Regions from separate parts of the Solibacillus sp. CAU 1738 genome, predicted to be linked through region 3. Evidence: riboswitches for the same ligand, from Rfam matches in the RefSeq annotation. Region 3 holds a riboswitch; each other region holds the start of a gene.
What was found. Region 3 has a riboswitch for S-adenosylmethionine ahead of AAFN87_RS13125 (methionine ABC transporter ATP-binding protein). Riboswitches for the same ligand answer to the same signal wherever they lie in the genome.

Region 1: another riboswitch for S-adenosylmethionine. It lies ahead of AAFN87_RS18905 (bifunctional homocysteine S-methyltransferase/methylenetetrahydrofolate reductase); the one in region 3 lies ahead of AAFN87_RS13125 (methionine ABC transporter ATP-binding protein).
Region 2: another riboswitch for S-adenosylmethionine. It lies ahead of metK (methionine adenosyltransferase); the one in region 3 lies ahead of AAFN87_RS13125 (methionine ABC transporter ATP-binding protein).
Region 4: another riboswitch for S-adenosylmethionine. It lies ahead of AAFN87_RS10415 (O-acetylhomoserine aminocarboxypropyltransferase/cysteine synthase family protein); the one in region 3 lies ahead of AAFN87_RS13125 (methionine ABC transporter ATP-binding protein).

The regions. Positions count from the first base shown of each region.
Region 1 covers NZ_JBDQQN010000010.1:24,651-30,128, forward strand. Annotated here, with positions in the region: gene metH (methionine synthase) at 1-53, opposite strand, end outside; gene AAFN87_RS18905 (bifunctional homocysteine S-methyltransferase/methylenetetrahydrofolate reductase) at 46-1,890, opposite strand; SAM riboswitch class I at 1,999-2,098, opposite strand; gene hemG (protoporphyrinogen oxidase) at 2,193-3,581, opposite strand; gene AAFN87_RS18915 (protoglobin domain-containing protein) at 3,711-5,021, opposite strand; gene AAFN87_RS18920 (tetratricopeptide repeat protein) at 5,366-5,478, opposite strand, start outside.
Region 2 covers NZ_JBDQQN010000001.1:17,284-22,761, forward strand. Annotated here, with positions in the region: gene pckA (phosphoenolpyruvate carboxykinase (ATP)) at 133-1,719, opposite strand; SAM riboswitch class I at 1,924-2,041, shown strand; gene metK (methionine adenosyltransferase) at 2,286-3,482, shown strand; gene AAFN87_RS00175 (GNAT family N-acetyltransferase) at 3,838-4,251, shown strand; gene AAFN87_RS00180 (gamma carbonic anhydrase) at 4,646-5,158, opposite strand; gene AAFN87_RS00185 (alpha/beta hydrolase) at 5,295-5,478, shown strand, end outside.
Region 3 covers NZ_JBDQQN010000004.1:69,472-74,949, forward strand. Annotated here, with positions in the region: partial or broken gene AAFN87_RS13110 (transposase family protein) at 1-69, opposite strand, end outside; gene AAFN87_RS13115 (MetQ/NlpA family ABC transporter substrate-binding protein) at 591-1,451, opposite strand; gene AAFN87_RS13120 (methionine ABC transporter permease) at 1,495-2,163, opposite strand; gene AAFN87_RS13125 (methionine ABC transporter ATP-binding protein) at 2,156-3,181, opposite strand; SAM riboswitch class I at 3,269-3,372, opposite strand; gene AAFN87_RS13130 (thioredoxin family protein) at 3,435-3,737, opposite strand; gene AAFN87_RS13135 (toprim domain-containing protein) at 3,748-4,065, opposite strand; gene gcvH (glycine cleavage system protein GcvH) at 4,326-4,706, opposite strand; gene AAFN87_RS13145 (arsenate reductase family protein) at 4,784-5,140, opposite strand; gene AAFN87_RS13150 (acyl-CoA dehydrogenase family protein) at 5,240-5,478, opposite strand, start outside.
Region 4 covers NZ_JBDQQN010000003.1:178,113-183,590, reverse strand. Annotated here, with positions in the region: gene AAFN87_RS10425 (sensor domain-containing diguanylate cyclase) at 1-78, shown strand, start outside; gene AAFN87_RS10420 (homoserine dehydrogenase) at 256-1,245, opposite strand; gene AAFN87_RS10415 (O-acetylhomoserine aminocarboxypropyltransferase/cysteine synthase family protein) at 1,657-2,961, opposite strand; SAM riboswitch class I at 3,075-3,189, opposite strand; gene nfsA (oxygen-insensitive NADPH nitroreductase) at 3,449-4,180, shown strand; gene AAFN87_RS10405 (ABC transporter ATP-binding protein) at 4,529-5,209, opposite strand; gene AAFN87_RS10400 (ABC transporter permease) at 5,196-5,478, opposite strand, start outside.

The DNA.
Region 1 (5,478 bases), on a different contig from region 3:
TCAATAATTAAAATACGTTTTTCTAATTGCTGCTCGATTGGATGGTTAAACATTTGTTTCGGCCCCTTTTTGCACATCTAATTGTTTGACATACTCCATTAATTGAAGCGTCATATCGTATCGTAAAAACGGCGTAATTAAATAAATACCGTTGAAATATTTGCATGCTGTATCTAATAATTCTCTCGCAATTCCCACACCTTCAGCAGACGAGCGCTCCTTATCATCCCCGCACGCTTCCATACGTGCTAGCACCTCATCTGATAGCTTAATCCCTGGAACTTCATGATGTAAAAACTCTGCACTCTTAAAGCTAGTAAGCGGCATAATTCCAATATAAATTGGCGTGTCTAAATGTTTCGTCGCCTCGTAAATTTCAATAATCTTCTCTTTTGAATAAACTGGCTGCGAAATAAAATAATCCGCACCATGTTCAATTTTCTTCTCTAAACGACTAACTGCTCTGTCAAGTACTCGTACATTCGGATTAAAAGCAGCTGCGACAGAGAAATTCGCTTGTTTGCGTAATGCTTTCCCTGAAAATGAAATACCTTCATTCAGTTGCTTTATAAGTGAAATAAGCTCCATTGAAGAAACATCATAAACACTTGTCGCACCTGGGAAATCCCCTACCTTTGTCGGGTCCCCTGTTACCGCTAAAACATCATGCAGCCCAAGTGCGTCTAGTCCCATTAAATGTGACTGCAAGCCTATTAAGTTGCGATCTCGGCATGTCATATGCGGCAATGTACGTATACCATGCTGTAACTTTAAAATCGACGCCATCGCAATATTACTAATACGAGGTGAGGCAAGCGAATTATCCGCCATCATAATAGCATCAGCACCTGCTGCATACAGTTCCTTTGCGCCATGTATAAAACCGTCAATTTCTAAATGGCGCGGTGTATCAAGCTCTACAAGTACTGAGCGCTCACGTTTTGCTTTTTCATGAAACGGTTCGTCTTTTGGCGGTTCAGGTACACGAACAAACTCGACGCTTACTGGTTTAATCTTTTTTTCTTTTACTGGTGTAACGTTTGCTAATTTTTTCTTCACAGCTTCGATATGCTTCGGCGTTGTTCCACAACAGCCCCCGATTAAACGTACTCCTTGCCCGACAAGTTCGAATGCCGCACGCGCGAAATAATCTGCCTCCGATTCATAAACAACTCGACCGTCTTCTACATCGAGTAGCGAAGCATTTGGATATGCGGAAAGAAAGGCATTTTCAGGGAGTTGTACCCCTTCAAATGCTTGGATCGAGTGGAATGGACCTAAGCGACAGTTCATCCCTACAATATCAGCACCTAGTAGATCTAACTCCTTTAATGCCGTATTGAGCGATAAACCATTTTGTAAAATACCAGGCTCATGCATCGATACTTGTGCAATAATTGGTTTTTCAGTCATCGCTCGTAGCATGACAACGACTGCAGTTAGTTCCTCAAAATCGTAATACGTCTCAAGCAGTAAGCCATCTACATCGCCCGCTAACAATGCATCCGCTTGTTCACGCGTAGCTGCTAAAATTTCATCCAGCGTACTATCGCTTTTACGAATACCACGAATACCACCGATTGTGCCAAGTACAAATTGTCCCCCTGCACTTGTTGTCGATTTTGCTAGTTTGACTGCTGCCTCATTAAACTCTTTAACACGCTCTTCATAACCATAACGTGCTAGCTTAATTGCATTGGCACCATATGTATTCGTTTGGATAATATCAGCACCTGCTGCAATGTAGTCACTATGAATATTTTCAACAATTTCCGGTTTTATGACATTCATTTCTTCGTGACAATAATCTAATCCGTAAGAATAAAGTAGTGTGCCAATTGCGCCGTCTGCCGTTAATACCCGTTCTTGTAATGCTTCACGTAACCCCATATTTATGTCCTCTCTTTCAGTCGTTTAATTAATCGTATTTTTCAGTTAATTCCACCGAAAAGAAAAAGCCTTCTCAAAAAAGAAGGCTCTACTTGCTCATGTTTGTCCTTCTCATCTGTCGGCAAATGCCTGCTGGATTTAGCACCTGACATATTCGTTGGTTGCTGAAGCTTCACTGGGCCAGTCCCTCTGCTTCTCTCGATAAGAAATGTATGAATTTTGTAAATAATTAAAAGAATCATAACGTTATATGAATAGAACGTCAAGACCTTTCACGGCAATGACTAATTTTCCCGTTTGTTCTACTGAATCATTGTCATAATTTGGGCAGCTGTGTTTTTACCATTTTGAATACACGCACCAATCCCTACACCAAAATAAGAGCATCCTGCTAATAAAACATTCGGATAACGAACTGCTAAATCGTCAAATACAACCTTTAAAGCTGCGTTATGTGCAAGGTCATAGCGTGGCATTTTATTTACCCATTTCGTGACGTTTACAACTTTCGGCTGTACATCAATCCCGAGACTTAGTTTAACATCATCTAATGCCACTTTCGTCAATTCTTCGTCTGACATTGCCGCTAGCTCCTCATAACGTGGATTTACATTTTTGTAAAATAACCTTACGAGTAAATTACTATCCGCTGATGTATGCTTCCATTTTCGACTTGTCCATGTTGAAGCATTGCACACTAAATTGCTATTATGCGATACAATAAAGCCCGTACCGTCTGCAGGTAGCACAGCATCTGGCACATCAAATCCTACATATAATGTAATGGCAGAAGCATTCGTGAATTTTCGTAAGTTTGCTGCTAAATGCTCATCATTTAATAAAGTACGCACCGTTTCATTTGGCACAGCTAGTACAACGATGTCAGCAGCTACTACTTCCCCATTGCTAAAGGCAACTTCGTATATATCGCTATTTTTTGAGACGCTGGTCGCTTTTACACCTTTTAAAAATTCTACATTCGGCAATGTCTCCTCTAAGCGATCAATAAGCGATGACAAGCCATTACGGAATGAAATAAATTTCTTATTAGCAGCTTTCTCAAATTGCTCACGGTTCGCTTTAAATCCTTCCATAATGCTGCCATAATTATTTTTATAATCTACTAAATAAGGTAATGTTGAGGCGAGTGAAAGTTGATACAGATCGCCTGAATAAACGCCTGCTAGTACAGGAGCAATTTGCTTATGTACAATTTCTTCTCCTAAAAAGTACTCTAAAAATTCACCTATCGAACTTTCTTTTGTGAATCTATCATTGGGGATTGTGCTATCTTGTAGTACTCGCTGTTTTGCTTCGTCTGACAATAATGTACTCGCCATCAATGATTCCTCACTCATTGGAATACCGAATGTCGAACCTGCTGGAATAGGATGTAACTCGTTATTCGTATGAATATAGGAAATACCTGTTTCGTTATACACAAGCTCGTCTTCAAACTGCAGCTCACGTACTAGCTCTAATACACCTGGATGACGAGCAACAATCGAATCTGCACCTGTTTCCATAATAAATCCTTCTGCATGCTCGGAGTGGATTTTGCCACCTAAATATGGATTTTGATCGGCTAAAATAAGACGTGCCTTTATCCCTGCGTCTTGCAATTGTTTTGTTACATAGTGCACCGTACACAATCCTGTAATGCCACCGCCAACAACAACGACTGTTTTCATCGTCTTCTCTCCTCACCATCTATATTTCTCTATGGACTAGTATAAACGTTTTCTCACGATAATAGCTGTGACTTCTTTTACAAAAATAAAAAGAACTGCCCAAACGGACAATTCTTTTTCACATTCTGCTTAGTTCCCTCTGAATGTCATTGTTTCTAGATCTTGAGCAACGTTTGCTAAAGTAACAGTTGACAGCATTACTTCATCGCAATCCATGCCTAGTTGTTGAATGACGCCGCCAATTTCCTCTACCTTTTCCTCCATCAAACTATTTTTCTGTTGCGTTTCTTCCATTGCGGATACAATTTGCGTGAAACGTTGCGCCGTCGCAATCATGCAATCTTCACCAGAAGATACTGCCTTTTGTATACGCTCCATAGAAAGTTTAAGCTTCTCTGTTTGTTCATTTGTATTTTTTAAAAGTAATGCAACATTGTCTGTCGATTCTTTCGTTTGCACTGATAATTTACGCACTTCATCCGCTACGATACTAAAGCCCTTTCCCGCTTCACCTGCTCTAGCCGCTTCAATTGCTGCATTAAGTGATAATAAATTCGTTTGATTCGCGATATTCGTCACAATGCCCATAATCGCTTCCATCTCTTTTGAAATTTTCACAAGTTCCAACACATCATCCGAAATTTCTTCCACTGACACAATAATATGTTTCATATTTCGCGATTGTTCTTGAATTTGTATTTTCCCTTCACTCGCTTGCGTTTCCGCTTTATTGGAAATATCAATTGCTTCCTTAACATAATTGACGACTTCGCTAGATTGATTTGTTAGTTGGTGGAATGAGGCATTTGTCTGTTCAGAAATAGCGGATAAATTCCCTGTTGCAGAAACAATGGATTGGCTTACACGCATTTTTTCTTTTTCAATTGAACGCTCCATTTGCTCAACAACCATTTCGAATGCCTCTAACACTACTTGTTGCTCGAAATTTAAAATCTTTGATATCGCACGGATCATGTCGTATTGATCTTGTGGATTAACAATTTCACGTTCTACTATATTTAAGAATTGAATAAATAAATCTTGAAAAGCACCAATATAATACTGTGTTTTCAGACCAATTTTCACATGTACTCGCGCAATTCGTTGACGCGCTTCAAAAAATTGCTCATTAATACTACCATTGAACATTTCTTGAATATGTTTACGTAATGTCAATTTTAATCGATTTAAAGAACTATTATCATTAATAATTTTTGTTAAACTTTGCTCCATTCCGAGCGAGTTATAAAAGGCAGCAACGATTTCATCGATATACTTTTCCACATATGGTTGAAATGCCTTTAAATATTTCAAATCTTGCTCCGTCATTTGGAGCATTTCGATTTGTCTTTTTATATTAGTATTACATGACAAATCCATATGTACTTGCATTTCATCTACAGTGATGCGCTCATTACTTAATGCCTTTTTTTTAAACATTTATTACACACTACTTTCCTTTAATTAAGAGTCCTACTTAAGATTACTATTTCTTTGTTCTGTTACAAGATAAAATGATGAATAAACTTAAAAACACTTAGTTAGTCATAAATTAATATACTCCTACAGTAACTATTAATTTTATTTTACTCAAAAAGAAGTATTTTATTTTCGCGACACGCCCACTATAGTCCTGTTTCCCTACAATCACATCAATAACCATAATATGTATAATTATTATAATATATAGAATATTTAAAATTAATAGGGATTAACACCTATATTAATATAATAAAATTATTCTATAAGCTTAAGTAGAAAGCCTCTTTCTACTTAAGCTTTTTTCAGACATCTTGATCGTTTGCTGCGGCACGCCACCTTTGCGCTTCTTTTTCATCACGTTCAATAATTTGCCCTCGTTCATACAATCTTGCTAGTTGAAGTTTAGCTTCTTTAT
Region 2 (5,478 bases), on a different contig from region 3:
AATATTTGGAAATTATATTTTAATAAAAGCGAGATAATATGAAAAATAAAAAACCAACAATCAGTTTTAGATGATTGTTGGTTTTTTTATATGATATAAGTTTTTTAAAACGGTATGTCGATTAATAAAAAATTAAGCTAATGGGCCGCCCTTTTTCACGATGTCTTCAGAAACGTGTGCGAACTTTTTGAAGTTTTCGTTGAATAAACTAGCTAATTGAGCAGCTTTTGCATCGTATGCTACTTTATCAGCCCATGCATCACGAGGGTTTAATACTTCTGAAGGAACCCCTTCTACAGCTGTAGGAATGTGTAAACCGAATACAGCATCTTGAGTTGTTTCAACATTGTTTAATTTACCTTCGATTGCTGCGCGAACCATTGTACGAGTATATGAAAGCTTCATACGGTTACCTACGCCGTATTCGCCACCAGTCCAGCCCGTGTTTACAAGGAATACTTGTGAACCATGCTCGTCAATTTTCTCACCTAACATTTCAGCATAGCGTTGTGCTGGAAGAGGTAAGAAAGGTGAACCGAAGCATGTAGAGAATACTGGTTCTGGCTCAGTAACACCACGCTCTGTACCTGCTAATTTAGAAGTGAAACCACTTAAGAAGTGATACATTGCTTGCTCTTTAGTTAATTTAGAAATTGGAGGTAACACGCCAAATGCATCTGCAGTTAAGAAGATGATTGTTTTTGGGTGACCTGCGACAGATGGTATTACGATATTTTCAATGTAGTCGATTGGATACGCTACACGAGTATTTTCAGTTAATGAACCGTCATCGTAGTCGCAAATACGAGTATTTGGATCTACTACTACGTTTTCTAAAACAGAACCGAAACGGATTGCATTATAAATTTCTGGTTCTTTTTCAGCTGAAAGGTTGATAGTTTTAGCGTAACAGCCACCTTCGATATTGAATACACCAGTATCAGACCAGCCGTGCTCGTCATCACCGATTAATTTGCGATCAGCATCTGCTGATAATGTAGTTTTACCAGTACCTGATAAACCGAAGAATAAAGCTACGTCTCCAGCTTCACCTACGTTTGCTGAACAGTGCATAGAAAGGATGCCTTGCTCAGGTAGTAAGTAGTTCATAATACCAAAAATTGATTTTTTCATTTCACCAGCATACTCTGTACCACCAATTAAAATTACTTTTTTCTCTAATGATACAATGATGAATGTTTCAGAAGCTGTACCATCAACAGCAGGATCTGCCTTGAAGTTTGGTGCTGAGACAATTGTAAAGTCTGCTACGTGAGAAGCTAATTCTTCTGTAGTTGGACGGATGAATAATTGATGACAGAAAAGGTTATGCCAAGCATATTCATTAATAACTTTAATGGAAAGCTGTGACGCTTTGTCTGCTCCCGCAAAGCCATTGAATACGAAAAGCTCGTCTTTTTCTTTTAAGTAGTTAACAACTTTTACATATAGGTTATCAAACACTTCAGAAGAAATTGGACGGTTTACTTTACCCCAATCAATTTTATCTTTTGTGCTGTCTTCTTCTACCATATATTTATCTTTAGGAGAACGACCAGTGTATTTACCTGTTTCAGCTAGTAATGCACCGTCAACTGTTAACATAGCTTCTCCACGAGATGTTGCTTTCTCCACTAATTGTGGTACAGAAAGTTGATTGTTAATATTTGCACCGCTTAATAATTCCTTCAGTTCGTTTGCAATTTCTACTGAATTCATCGATTAAATACCATCCTTTTTTATAGTATTCCCTTACTTTAGGGAGTTTTTTTTCTTAAGTCAAAAATAGTATAACACATTGAATGCAATAATCTATACTAATTAAATTAATTTTTTAAGAATTTTCTTCATTACAAAAAACTGTCAAACTATATTGTTTGACAGAGCAAAAAAAATTATGTAACATGAGGAATTGAACGGATACTCTTATCCCGAGCTGGTGGAGGGTCAGGCCCTGTGAAACCCGGCAACCTGCATGAACTTTTCACGTCATGCGTTGGTGCCAACCTGATGCAAGGGAATTTCCCTTGAACGATAAGAGTGAAAGGTAACGAATGACATGTACCCTTTCTCTCATGTATGTGAGCGAAAGGTTTTTTTTTGCGAAAAATAGTGGAAGGGACATAAATATTGGAGTTCTTTCATTATTATATACCTTTCGAAATCCTCGTGTTAAAAGCAGTAACGGCTTGAAGTTTAATCCTTACGGGTAGACTTGACATGGGAAATGAGTACCGTATCATATTCGCAGGTAAATCTTGCTAGGAATTTTAGGAGGAATTAACATGACAAACCGTCGACTGTTTACTTCAGAAAGTGTAACAGAAGGGCATCCAGATAAAATTTGTGATCAGATTTCAGATGCAATTTTAGATGCAATCTTAGTAGCTGATCCGAATGCACGTGTAGCGTGTGAGACAACAGTTACTACAGGTCTAGTACTTGTTGCCGGAGAAATTACAACTTCAACATATGTAGATATTAAAGGTATTGTGCGCGATACAGTAGCTGAAATTGGTTACACTCGTGGTAAATACGGATTCGATGCAGAAAATTTAGCTGTTCTAGTAGCGATCGGTGAGCAATCTCCTGATATCGCACAGGGCGTTGACAAAGCTCTTGAAGCTCGCGAAGGCTCAATGACAGATGCAGATATCGAAGCAATTGGCGCAGGGGACCAAGGCTTAATGTTCGGTTACGCTTGTAATGAGACACCAGAATTAATGCCGTTACCGATAAGCTTAGCGCATAAATTAGCTCGCCGTTTAACAGAAGTACGTAAATCAGGTGAATTAGCTTATTTACGTCCAGACGGTAAAACACAAGTAACAATTGAGTATGATGAAAATAACATTCCAGTGCGTGTTGATACAATTGTTATTTCAACTCAGCATGATGAAGATATTACTTTAGAACAAATCCAAGCAGATTTAAAACGTGTTGTTATTGCGCCAGTAGTGCCAACTGAATTATTAGATGATGCAACAAAATATTTCATCAATCCTACAGGGCGCTTTGTTATTGGTGGACCTAAAGGAGACGCTGGTTTAACAGGACGTAAAATCATCGTGGATACATACGGTGGTTATGCTCGTCACGGTGGCGGTGCTTTCTCTGGGAAAGATGCAACAAAGGTTGACCGTTCAGCAGCATATGCAGCCCGTTATGTAGCCAAAAATATTGTAGCGGCAGGCTTAGCTGATCGTGCAGAAGTACAGCTTGCTTATGCAATTGGGGTAGCTCAACCAGTATCGATTGCAGTAGATACTTTTGGTACAGGTAAAGTTGCTTCATCACAAATCGTAGAATGGGTACGCGAATTATTTGATTTACGCCCAGCAGGTATTATTAAAATGCTTGACCTACGCCGCCCGATTTACAAACAAACTGCAGCATATGGTCACTTCGGTCGTACAGATTTAGATGTGCCTTGGGAAAATACAGATAAAGCAGCTGAATTAAAATCAAAAGCTGGATTATAAGAAAATTAGAAGCTGTCTCAAAAGGGTCGTAAATAACGATTTTTTGGGACAGTTTTTTTGTCAATATATGGTGTGGAGTTAAGTTGTGGCTGACACGTTTCGAAGGTAAAGCCTAAGCATATTCGGTACAACACGATGTTGATTATAAAGGCATTGAGAAACGACATAATAAGTTCCCTTATAGTTATTTCATAGAACTATCTCCATTTAATTACAAAAAAGAAGGAATTTCAAAGTTTGGGTCGAATTTCTTATAGTATATTAAGATGTGTTTGGAGGTCTCAATTTTGTTACTTTACTTTTGATATATATCATCTGCTAAAAAATAGAAAAATAAATTTGGAGTTGATATATGATGATATATAAAAATTCTCTTAATGGGGTTTCGTCGGATATGTTAAAAGGCTTTTTTGTGGATTGGCCAAATCCCCCAAATCCACAAACTCACTTAAAGTTGTTAGAAAATAGTAGTAAAGTGGTCGTTGCGTTAGATGAAAAATCTAATCAAGTAGTTGGATTTATAACAGCAATTAGTGATGGTGTTCTATCTGCCTACATTCCGTTCCTTGAAGTTTTGCCAGAGTATAAAAATAAAGGTATTGGCCATAAATTAGTAAAACAAATGTTAAAAGAACTTGATGATATTTATATGATTGATTTGTGTTGTGATGATGATTTAGTTCCTTATTATGAAAAGTTTGGATTGAGAAAATCAAATGGAATGTTCGTAAGAAATTACGAAATGCAGTCGGGAGTTTCAAACAAATAAATATATAGAAAAACGCTTGGATATTTTCCAAGCGTTTTTATGTGCAATAGAGAGATCATTACCAAAATAATAGATATTATTACTGGCGACTAGATATTGATTACTTATAACTGGAACAGTCTTCAATGAGTGCGCTACAGATTGAACGAGAAGTGAGTCATTTTGTCTACGAATAAAACTAGTTGATTGGAATGCAGGCGGCGACTTCAGCGGGAACAGCACGAGTGGAAGATCCATTTTTTTGCTTGGAAAGCAAAAAAATTAGCTGAAACCGTGCCCGCGAAACGCGTCCGCCGAAATGACAATCAACGGCATCAAAGAAAAAGAAAGTACAGGAACGTTTTTCGATCTAGTACTCTCTAATTTGTTCCTAAAGGACTTTCAAATGTCCTTACTATCCTTGAATTGATTTATAATACTGTCCTTTTTCCACATATTCGCGAATAATACGATCCATGTCTTCTCGGTCTTCAGCTGTAACTTCACGAACAACTTTTGCAGGGCGTCCCATTGCAAGTGAGTTTGGCGGAATCTTCTTTCCAGGAGGTACTAAACTTCCTGCACCAATAAAAGCCCCTTCGCCAATTTCAGCGCCATCTAAAATAATTGAACCCATGCCAATTAGTGCACGTTTTCGGATAATGCAGCTATGTAATGTTACTTGGTGTCCAACTGTTACTTCATCTTCTATAATAAGTGGATTGTTTGGGCTTTGATGTAAGCAGCTTAAGTCTTGTATGCTTACACGTTTACCTATAATAGTTGGTGCAACATCCCCACGAATAACAGTATTAAACCATATTGTCGTTTCAGCGCCGATAGTAACATCTCCTGTAATCGTTGCATAATCCGCAATAAAAGCGGAAGGGTCTATGATAGGATTTTTATCTTTATAAGGGTAAATCATCGTTAACGCCTTCTCTCTAGTAAGATATACAAATATCGTAACAAAATGAATAAAAGATTGATACATAATTTAAACCAAATAGTAAGACTTCGTTTATAATGAGTTAGTGTAAGAATTTTTATTGGAGGGGAATGCAATGTGGAAGTGGGAGGCTGAAGGGCAACCGAAAGCAGTCATTGCAATTATTCATAGTGCATATGAGCATCATCGCTCATACGCTTGGTTAATTGAAAAATTCCGAAATGCAGGATTTCACATTGTAATGGGCGATTTACCAGGTCATGGTGAGCAAGCAAAATACTCACGTTACCATGATGAAG
Region 3 (5,478 bases):
TTTTTGCATCCGATAATCATGTACTTTACTTGTTTTTTGACCAGAAGCCGGGCAAGTACGTTTTTTTTGTATAAAAATTTCTCAACAAAAATCAGGGATGGCAATTTATAAAAAAATGTGAGTGTTGATTGGAGTGGAGGTTGGGCGACTCCTGGGGGATTAGCGTCCTAGATGAGACCCTGGACTGAGCTTGCGAGGGAAGCGGCTCATCAGACGCCCCCCGGAAAGCGCTCAACTGCTCCTGTCGCAAGGCTTTCGTCGCAAATATATTTGGAACGGAAATCAACCCCAAGTTAAAGTGATGAACCAGAAAATACGATACGCTCCTTTGCGTTCTTTTATCTGATCAATGATGACATTTTTTAATCCTGGGATATTCATGTTAATATTCATATAGCACAACTCACCTTTCCTTTACTTGTTTCTCGTCAATTCAAGTAAATAAAAAAGAGTGAGCTTGTGCTTTTTTTGTACGAAATTGTGTGTATACCCCAACAAATATTATAGAACCGTTATTTTTAGTTAACTTTCTATTTCACGCACGAAAAAACTCCTAGTGAAATGGTCACTAGGAGTTTTCTTGAGTTTTATTATTCATTTACAGGAACTACAGCCCCGTTCCATTCGGATTGGATATAGTCTTGTACTTCTTTAGAATGTAATACATCCATTAATTTTTTAATGGACTCTTTGTTTTCATCACCTTTACGCACTGCTACTACGTTTACATAAGGAGAATCAGTACTTTCAATGGCAATTGACTCTTTAAGCGGATTAATTTGTGCATCGATGGCGTAATTGGAGTTAATAACTACTGCGTCTCCTTCATCTTGTTCATAATACGCAACTAACATTTCCGCTGGTGAGTCAGCATCAATTACTAATTTTTTTGGGTTTTTAACGATGTCTGAAATCGTAGCGGCTGATTTATCAATACCATCAGCTAATTTTATTAACCCTAAACTTTCAAGTAAAGTTAAAATACGACCTTGGTCTGTAACTGAGTTTGAAATAAGAATGGTAGCTCCTTTAGGAAGGTCTTCAACTGATTTATATTCTTTGGAATAAATACCGATTGGTTCGATATGAACACCACCGGCATTAACAAAATTATAGCCTTTACTTGCAATTTCATCTTCTAAATAGGGAATATGTTGAAAATAGTTTGCATCTAAATCTCCAGAGTCTAAATCTTGGTTAGGCATAACGAAATCTTGGTATCGGCGGATTTCTAAATTTACACCTTGCTCAGCTAAAATTGGTTTTGCTTTTTCTAAAATAAGAGCGTGAACACCGTTTGAAGCTCCTACAACTAACGTATTCTTTCCAGTTGTAGATTCGTTATTTGATGTATCATTTTCGTTTTCTTTTACTGTTTCACCTTTACCACAAGCCGCTAAAGCTAATACGACTACGGATAAAAGTAGAAATAATGATAAAAACTTCTTCATCTGCTCTTTCCCTCACTATACTAAACTTGCTATTTTTAACTAATTATCGTTTATCGACGAGCGCTGTAATCGCATCTCCAATCCACTGAATGATAAAAACAATAATTAAAATAATGATTGTTGCCATTAATGTCACATCATCACGACTACGTTGGAAACCTTCAATAAAGGCCAAGTTCCCTAAACCGCCCGCACCGATGATACCTGCCATCGCTGTATATCCAACAAGCGCTACCGCTGTCACCGTGATTCCCGAAAGAAGTCCTGGCAGAGATTCTGGGATTAATACTTTAAAAATAATCGTAGATGTCTTTGCTCCCATTGAACGGGCTGCCTCAATGACTCCTTTGTCAATTTCTTTTAGAGAGATCAATACCATACGTGCATAAAATGGAGCAGCTCCGATAATTAATGCAGGTAAAGCGGCATTTGTTCCACGAATTGTACCAACTAAAAGCTTCGTAACTGGTATTAATAATATGATCAATACGATGAACGGAATCGAACGGAATATATTGACGATTGAGCTTGTTAAAAAGTTAACAATTTTACTTGCCCATACTTGATTTGGACTCGTTAAAAATAAAACAATCCCGATAGCTAGTCCTAACACAAATGTAACGACAGTAGAAATAGATGTCATATAAATTGTTTGATATGCGGCTTCCACCATCGTTTCCCAGTTAACATTCGGAAATAATTGCTCAAGCATGTTCAATCACCTCCGTTTGAATTTCGTGCTGTGCAAGCATGTTAAGAGCTGCCTCAACATTTTCTTTCTCTCCATCAATTTGTACAATTAGCGTTCCGTATGGGCCACTTGTCGTATGTGAAATCGTACCATGTACAATATTTACTTCTACGTTAAACTGTTTAATAAGCTGCGACATAATTGGTTGCTCCGTTTTTTGACCGATAAATGTTAGTCGAACAATTTTCCCTGTAGGATAATTCGATAAAATTTGCTCAATCGATTCCTTCGTTTCATTAGAATCTGATATTTGCGATACGAATTTTTTCGTAATTTCAGCTTGTGGACTTTGGAACACACTTAAAACAGCCCCTTGCTCCACAACTTTTCCCGCCTCCATTACTGCAACACGGTGGCAAATTTTACGAATAACATGCATTTCGTGTGTAATGAGTACGATCGTTAAACCTAATCTTTTATTTATATCAAGTAATAGCTCTAAAATTGATTCTGTCGTCTCTGGATCGAGCGCAGAAGTTGCTTCGTCACAAAGCAAGACTTCAGGATTATTCGCTAGTGCACGTGCAATACCGACACGTTGTTTTTGACCACCAGATAACTGCGAAGGATACGCCTTCCCCCGACCAGATAATCCAACAAGCTCAATTAACTCATCCACCCGTTTTGCTCGTTCCCCTTTAGGTATACCCGCAATCTCAAGTGGAAATGCAATATTTTCTTCAACAGTACGTGACCAAAGTAAATTAAAATGTTGGAAGATCATACTAATTTTTTGACGTGCGGCACGTAATTTGCTACCTGAAATTACTGCTATATCTTCTCCATTCACGATGACAGATCCCGTCGTTGGCTTTTCTAAACCATTTAGCAAACGAATCATTGTACTTTTTCCGGCACCACTATAACCAATAATGCCAAAAATCTCCCCTTTATTTATCGATAAGTTTACATCATTGACAGCCGTGAACTCACCGTTTTTCGTTTTATAAACTTTCGTAATATTATTTAGTTGAATCATTTCATTGCTCCTTTTATCCATCAAAAAAACCTCTCCACTTTGAATTAGTAGAAAGGCTTTCGCAAAGATTGTATACGCAAGACCGTTCTCTCATCTTTCAAAGTATAACTTTGTGTGACTTGGCACCTTTTCACATATGTGATGGTTGCCGGGCTTCATAGGGCACTTCCCTCCACCGCTCTTTATAAGAGTAACGCTATTTATTTTGATTAATTATGAATGTTACTTTATCACGATAGAAAATACTCGTCAATTATTTTTTTAATATAGCATATAAATTAGTTACAGATTGAAATGCGTAAACCTTTTCTGTCACTTTTCCATCTTTTGTTATAAGTAGGCAAGGAACACTTTCAATTTCCAAATCAAAAGCTAAGTTATTTGTATAGTTTATATTTGCCATGCCTATAGGAACGTTAGGTAGCAACTCTACTACAACGTCCATCATTTTTGAAGCGACAGCGCATGTACCACACATCGGCGTATATAAATAAAAGGCTGTTATATCAGCACTGCTCGCATATGTTTGCCACTGTTTTATCGACCATTCTTCCATTATTCCCATCCTACTTCGTTTTTATTTTCAATTCATTTAATAGCACAGCTAAAACTTCTTTAGGCGTATTTGCAACTTCTAAATATTGTTTAGGAATTTCAAGCTGCACTGCATCTGAATACACACTTTTCATAAGTTTTCGTAGTTTATCTCCCGATTTATCGGCATCAAATAACGTATAAAAATCAAGATACTCATAGGGTTCTAAAAGTTCAAGCAATGCGTCTTCACTTATCGTACCGTTCGTACATAAAATAACCGCTTCTTGTGCTAGCACTTGCTCAAGCTTTAGCTTATCAGAACGGCCTTCTACAATTATGCAAATCATATAATCCCCCTTTTAAAAGCAGATTTATATCATTAATTTAACATCACAATATTATTTGTTAATGAAATTTGGCCGGTAGATTATTTTTTCGAAAGCGTAGAAATAAGTATATCAGCTTCCTCCAAACCATCCTACAAATTAGTACATCACCGTAACTTGGGGCTGATTTCCGCTCCTGTTGTGCGCTTTCTGAGGGGCGTCTGATAATAGAACCCCAATTAAAAACACCAAAACCTGCTATAGGTTTTGGTGTTCATGTATTATTCTTCGATTAGTTCAGCGTATTGTTCAGAAGTTAATAGTTCATCTACTTCTGAAGGGTTTGAAAGTTCTACTACAACCATCCAAGCTTGCTCGTATGGAGATTCATTAATGAACTCTGGGTTATCAGATAACTCTTCGTTTACTTCAACAACTGTACCTGATACCGGTGCGTAAAGTTCAGAAACCGTCTTTACAGATTCTACGTTACCGAATGTTTCGTTCAGTTGTAGCTCGTCGCCTACTTCTGGTAGTTCAACGAAAACGATGTCCCCTAATTCGTTTTGTGCAAAATGTGTAATACCAATACGTGCTTTTCCATCTTCAACTTTTACCCACTCGTGATCTTTTGAGTAACGTAATTCTTTTGGTGTGCTCATGAAAACCCCTCCATATATGTAGTTCATTCAAATTCAGTTTGCCATATTTCTACAGCAAAAACAAGATACTATTCATTTTATTTCCATGATTCCAAGAAGTCAGACTCCTTAAAACCAAGCGTTATTTTTTTACCATCCGTCACTATTGGACGCTTAATTAACATGCCGTCTGATGCTAAAAGCGCTAACTGCTCATCTTCGGTCATATTAGGGAGTTTATCTTTTAAACCAAGTTCTTTATACTTCATGCCTGATGTATTAAAAAAACTCTTTAATGGCAAGCCGCTTATGTCGTAAAACTGGCGTAACTGTTCCTTTGTCGGTGTTTGTTCTACGATATGAGTTAATTCATAAGCAATGCCGTTTTCATCTAGCCATTTTTGTGCTTTTTTACAAGTCGAACATTTTGGATATTGGATTAATTGAATCGTCATACTTGTACTCCTTTAGTTCATCTTTGTTTCTATTGTACTGGATAGTATGCTAGAAAGGCAAAAAAAACCGGGTGTATATTTTACACCCAGCTTTGTTTATTACACGATATACTTTTCTGCCTCAATTAATTTCGCAGCAGCTAAACGTTTTTTAGGAATTAAGTTGTACGGGTTGTTGCGCGTTAATTTGCGTAATGCAGATAACGTCATTCGCGCTGCATCGCCCTCTACTGAAGCTAAAATTGTGTCTTTAGCTTCTTTTTCGATTTCTGCAAATGCTTCTTGACAGAAAATTTCTGTGTAAAGAATTTTTTGAGCTGCTTTTTCTACACCGTCAC
Region 4 (5,478 bases), on a different contig from region 3:
GCGCTTATTAATATAGCTGATACTAAAATGTACTCGATGAAAAGGGGTCATGTAGAATCTACTCAATTGTATATTTGAGTAGATGTTTCAATAGTTCTAAATGTCTCGCATCTGCTAAGGGAATAGAGAGGACATACTAATAATAACTTTCCTGTGGATTAATTAGAGAAAAATGAGGTTACTTCCATTAAGAAAGTGCGTACTAAAAAAGCAAAACTATCAAAGAATCATCTTTGTAGTTTTGCTTTTTCAATTTTATAATACAGTAACAACATTTCCAGTGCGTTTACCGATTATTTCTGCATAATCTTCAACCATTACACTTGCTGTTGGGTACATCCCCGCTCCTGGCCCTATAAGCGTCAGTGTACCAATATAATTTGTTTCCAGAGTAACTGCATTAAACACGTCATCCACTGGATAAAGAGGATGCTCATTATCAACTAGTAGGGGGGCTACTTTACCGATAATTTTTCCATCCGCGCATTTTTCTAGCTCAGCAACATGGCGGTAGCGTAAGCCTTTATCAGAAGCTTCTGCTACATCACTTGCCGAAATTGTATCAATGCCTACTACTTCAACTTCTGACCAGTTTGGCTGCTCACCAAATGTTAAAGATGATAGCACCATTAACTTTTTAAATGCATCCTGACCTGATACGTCATTAAATGGATTTGCCTCTGCATAGCCTAAACGTTGTGCTTCGCTAAGCGCCTCCTCAAATGACCAGCCCTCTGCTCGCATTTTCGTGAAAATATAGTTTGTTGTACCGTTTAATATCCCTTGAATACGACTTACATCATTCACAAGTAATATATTTTTCAGCGTTTTAATAACAGGTACACCGCCTGCTACAGTAGCCTCATAGCCGACAAATACACCATTGTCTTTTGCTAGCTGCTGCAGCTCCATGCCGCGCTTTGCAAACATTACTTTATTCGCTGTGATGACATGACATTTATTTTCTATGGCGCGCTTCAAGTATGAAAAAGCAGGCTCCTCGTTAACAATTGCTTCAAATACGACTTGCATACCACTTCCCGCAAAAACATCATCAATGCTTTCTGTCATTAAATGTGCTGTGCCAGGTACACGTTCACGGCTCGCATCTGTGACTAAAATTTTCGCGACTTCTAGCTCTACCCCAAGCCGATCTCGAAGCTCCTCACGCTTTTCATTTAAAATATGATAAATCCCTTGCCCTACAGTTCCAAAACCGAGGATGGCAGCCTTAATTGTCGCCATAACTTTCGCCTCCAACTTTCCATTCCGTAAATCTAAAACAATTACGCCTCAGCGCAATTGTACACGTTGTAAATCGATTTAACGAATTATTCCAATAATTTCACATAGTAAGATTCTAACGTAACACGACACGGAACACAAGAACAATCTCCCTTGGATGGACATTTGTTTTCCCTAGAAGGTCACTAAACAGTCATAATCATTTATAGTTAAAAGCCCTCACTCGGTTCATTCTTAACAAAGAAACTACTAGTTGTTGGTAAAATCCCTCATCAACACACATGACATTAACCTTTAATAACTAAAAAAGATCTATCAAGAATTACATCTCGACAGACCCAATTAAAAACGTAGAAAATTGATGAATTAAGCTGCGACTGCGAAATGATGCAGTCTACAGCTCCTATTTATTTAGGCATTTATACTTGCTTGTACACCTTGTTCAACTTTTTCAAGTGCTTGATCTAAGTCTGCAATAATATCTTCTACCGCTTCTAGACCGATAGATAAGCGAATGAGCTCTTCTGATACGCCAGCGACTTTTAATTCTTCTGCGGATAATTGTTGGTGCGTTGTTGATGCTGGGTGAATGATTAATGAACGACCATCCCCTACGTTTGCTACGTGTGAGAATAGCTCCACATTATCAATCACATTGCGTCCTGCTTCACGTCCACCTTTAATACCGAACGTTAAAATCGAACCAAAACCGTTTTTCAAATATTTGTTCGCTAATTCATGCGAAGCGAAATCTTCGAAGCCATTATAATTTACATAGTCCACAAATGGGTGGTTACGCAAGTGTTCAGCTACTTTCGCTGCGTTTTCATTATGTCTTACTACACGCAAATGAAGCGTCTCTAAACCTTGTAAGAAATTAAAAGCAGCGTCTGCACTTAATGTTGGACCGAAATCACGGAGTAACTGTACACGCAGCTTTGTAGCAAATGCAGCGGCCGCTGTATCAATTCCGTATCGTAATCCGTGATAGCTTGCATCCGGTTCTGTAAAGCCTGGGAATTTCCCTTGTGTCCAGTCAAATTTCCCGCCGTCTACAACGATACCGCCAATTGTTGTGCCATGACCGCCAATCCATTTCGTTGCAGAATGGACAACTACATCCGCACCGAAGTCGATAGGATTACAACCATATGGTGAAGGGAATGTATTATCAATTATTAAAGGAATGCCATGCTCATGCGCAATGTCTGCTACCGCTTCAATATCAAATACATTTAAACTAGGGTTCCCGATTGTTTCAGCATAAATGGCTTTCGTATTTTCCGTTATTGCCGCGCGGAAGTTTTCTGGGTTGCTTTCATCAACGAATGTCGTTGTAATACCGTATCGTGGTAATGTCGTTGCAAATAAATTGTACGTGCCACCGTATAGTGATCCGGCTGATACTATATGATCACCAGCACCTGCAATATTCATAATCGAGAATGAGATTGCAGCCATCCCCGATGATAGTGCAACTGCCGCTGTTCCTTTTTCAAGTAATGCGACACGTTCTTCAAATGCTCCGACTGTTGGATTCATGATGCGCGAATAAATATTGCCACTTTCCTCTAATGCAAATAGTCGCTGCGCATGAGCAGTGTCATTAAATGCATAAGCCGTTGTGCGATAAATTGGTACAGCAATTGCACCTGTAGTAGGATCAGGCTTTTGCCCACCGTGTAATAATAATGTTTCCGGACGTAATGTTGACATGAGTTGCCTCCTAGTTAGTTATTCGATGGATAACCGGTTTTTTCGAGGAGGGTTTTAGAAAACAAAAAACCCCCTTCCTAAGAAGAGGGTTCGCAAATGAGCAAATTTTCCTCCCCTTATCTTTCAGATCCCGATTAGAATCTGTAGGAATTAGCACCGTAGTAAGTTCGTCACTCACTGGTTGCCGGGCATCGCAGGGCCTAGTCCCTCCGCCTCTCTAGATAAGAGTATATGATTCATGTTCCATCGTTGATTCACAGTATAAGACAGTTTAATCCAATTCGTCAACCGTTATTTTCTGAAATTTTAAACTTACCTGAAATAATCTATCCCCTATCAACCCACCAATAATTTCCACTACAATAGCAATTGTATCTACTGCTGTAATTGTAACTTTGGAAATAGATTGGTTAATAATGATATGTTAGTATAAAATGGGCTTTTAAGGACTTTCTTTTGAGTCCATTTTTCATTAGGGGGAGAAGTTATGACAAGAGAACTTTTACGTAGTCACTCATCTGTTCGTAAATATACGGGGGAAGAGATTTCGCGCGAGGTAGTAATTGATTTAATCGAAACAGCACAAATGGCGGCAAGCTCTCACTTTGTACAAGCATATAGCGTTATTTGGGTTACAGACGAAGACAAAAAGCAAAAATTAGGAGAGCTATCAAAAAATGAATTTCAGTTCAAAACAGCTGGTGCATCATTCCTATTTTGCGTAGATTTCAAACGATTACAAATAGCTGGTCAAAAGCATGACATTGACATTGTAGCGGACTCTGCAGAAAATGTACTCGTTGGGGTAGCGGACGTATCATTATTCGCTCAAAATTTTGTTATTGCCGCAGAAGCAGCAGGCTATGGTATTTGCTATATTGGTGGGGCACGTAATAACCCAGCCGAAATTAGTGAGCTATTCAATTTACCTGAATATGTTTTCCCATTATTCGCTATGACGATCGGCACACCTACAAAACGGAACGAAACTAAGCCGCGCCTTCCTGTTGCAGCAGTTTTACATGAAAACAGCTATAATGTAGAACAATACGATACATTATTAGATGAGTATGATGCCATAATGGAAAGTTACTATGCTAGCCGTTCATCTAATCAAAAAATGGCGACATGGACAAAGCAAATGGCAGACTTCTTAATAAATCAAAAACGTCCATTTATTAAAGACTTTTTAGCAACAAAAGGTTTTAATTGGAAATAATATAGTATGCTGTACCGCAAGTAAAAGCTTACCGAACAAACTTTGGCGATTACTCACCGCAAAAGAGGCGTCTTTACATATTTCGAACTTCGCCCTATAAAGTAGACAATTTAATAAAAAGCCAAATATTATTCGTTACTGTATTTATTTAAGAAGAATTACCGTGCCCTTTCCGCCGACTGTCCATGAGCCTCCTCGAAGATTACCGGGACGGCAATCTTCTGTGGGGTCTCATTTAGCCAGTTTTTCGGCAGGAGTGGCACGGATTCTTCTATTACTATTGAAAACTTAAACTTACTACTAAAACTTATTACAAAGTAGCTGCCTTACTTATATGTATTTTTATTATTAACAGCCGGCTAAATGCTCCACATCGACATCATTTGCCTTCAATAAATTCAAATAAAACGGATCTTGACCGATAACATACACGCGATCACAGAAAGTGGCAATTTCATTCATATCATGAGATGTGTAGAGCACCATCTTGCCATCGTTTTTCGCGATATCGACTAAGTATTTACCGATTTCATTTTTGGATTTCAAATCTATACCAACTGTTGGCTCATCTAACAAAAGTAGTTTCGGATCATGAAGCAAACTAATGGCCATATTTAATTTACGCTTCATCCCCCCTGACAATGAGCTCACTTTCTCTTCCCACTGTGTAAGCTGCATATTTAAACAAAGCTCCCGGCACTGCTCTTTTGTTCTCTTTGTCCAGCTTAGCTTTTCGAAAAACAGCATATTTTCTTCTACAGTAAGATCCTCCCAAATCGATAATTCCTGAGGTACGTAGCCAATATGCCGTCGCATAGCATTTTGATTCCCTTTGTATGGCATCCCATCTAATATTACTTGACCCGCAGAAGGTTTAATAACGGTCGCTAAAATATTTAATAGCGTGGACTTACCGGCGCCATTTTCTCCTACTAAACCAACCACTTCACCTTGTTCTATTTGAAAGGAAACGTCACTTAATACCTTTTTTTGCTTATAGTTTTTTTCTAAATTATCAACTTGAAGCATGCGATCGCCCCCCTCTCCATACCGAAACAAATAAAATAGCGGCAATACATATAAGCCATAGCCAATTTGGCTTCTCTAATAGTAGCGCATGTACCGGACTCAAATATTGCACCCCTTCAAAACGCCGAGTTAACCCATCAATTGGAACAAATGACCCACCTAAAACAGCAAGTAATAACGATAGTAGGATGCTTGTTACATAATAGAAAAAAGGCTTTGTAAAACGATACGCAATAACGAAGGACACCATCGATATTGTCACTGAAAAA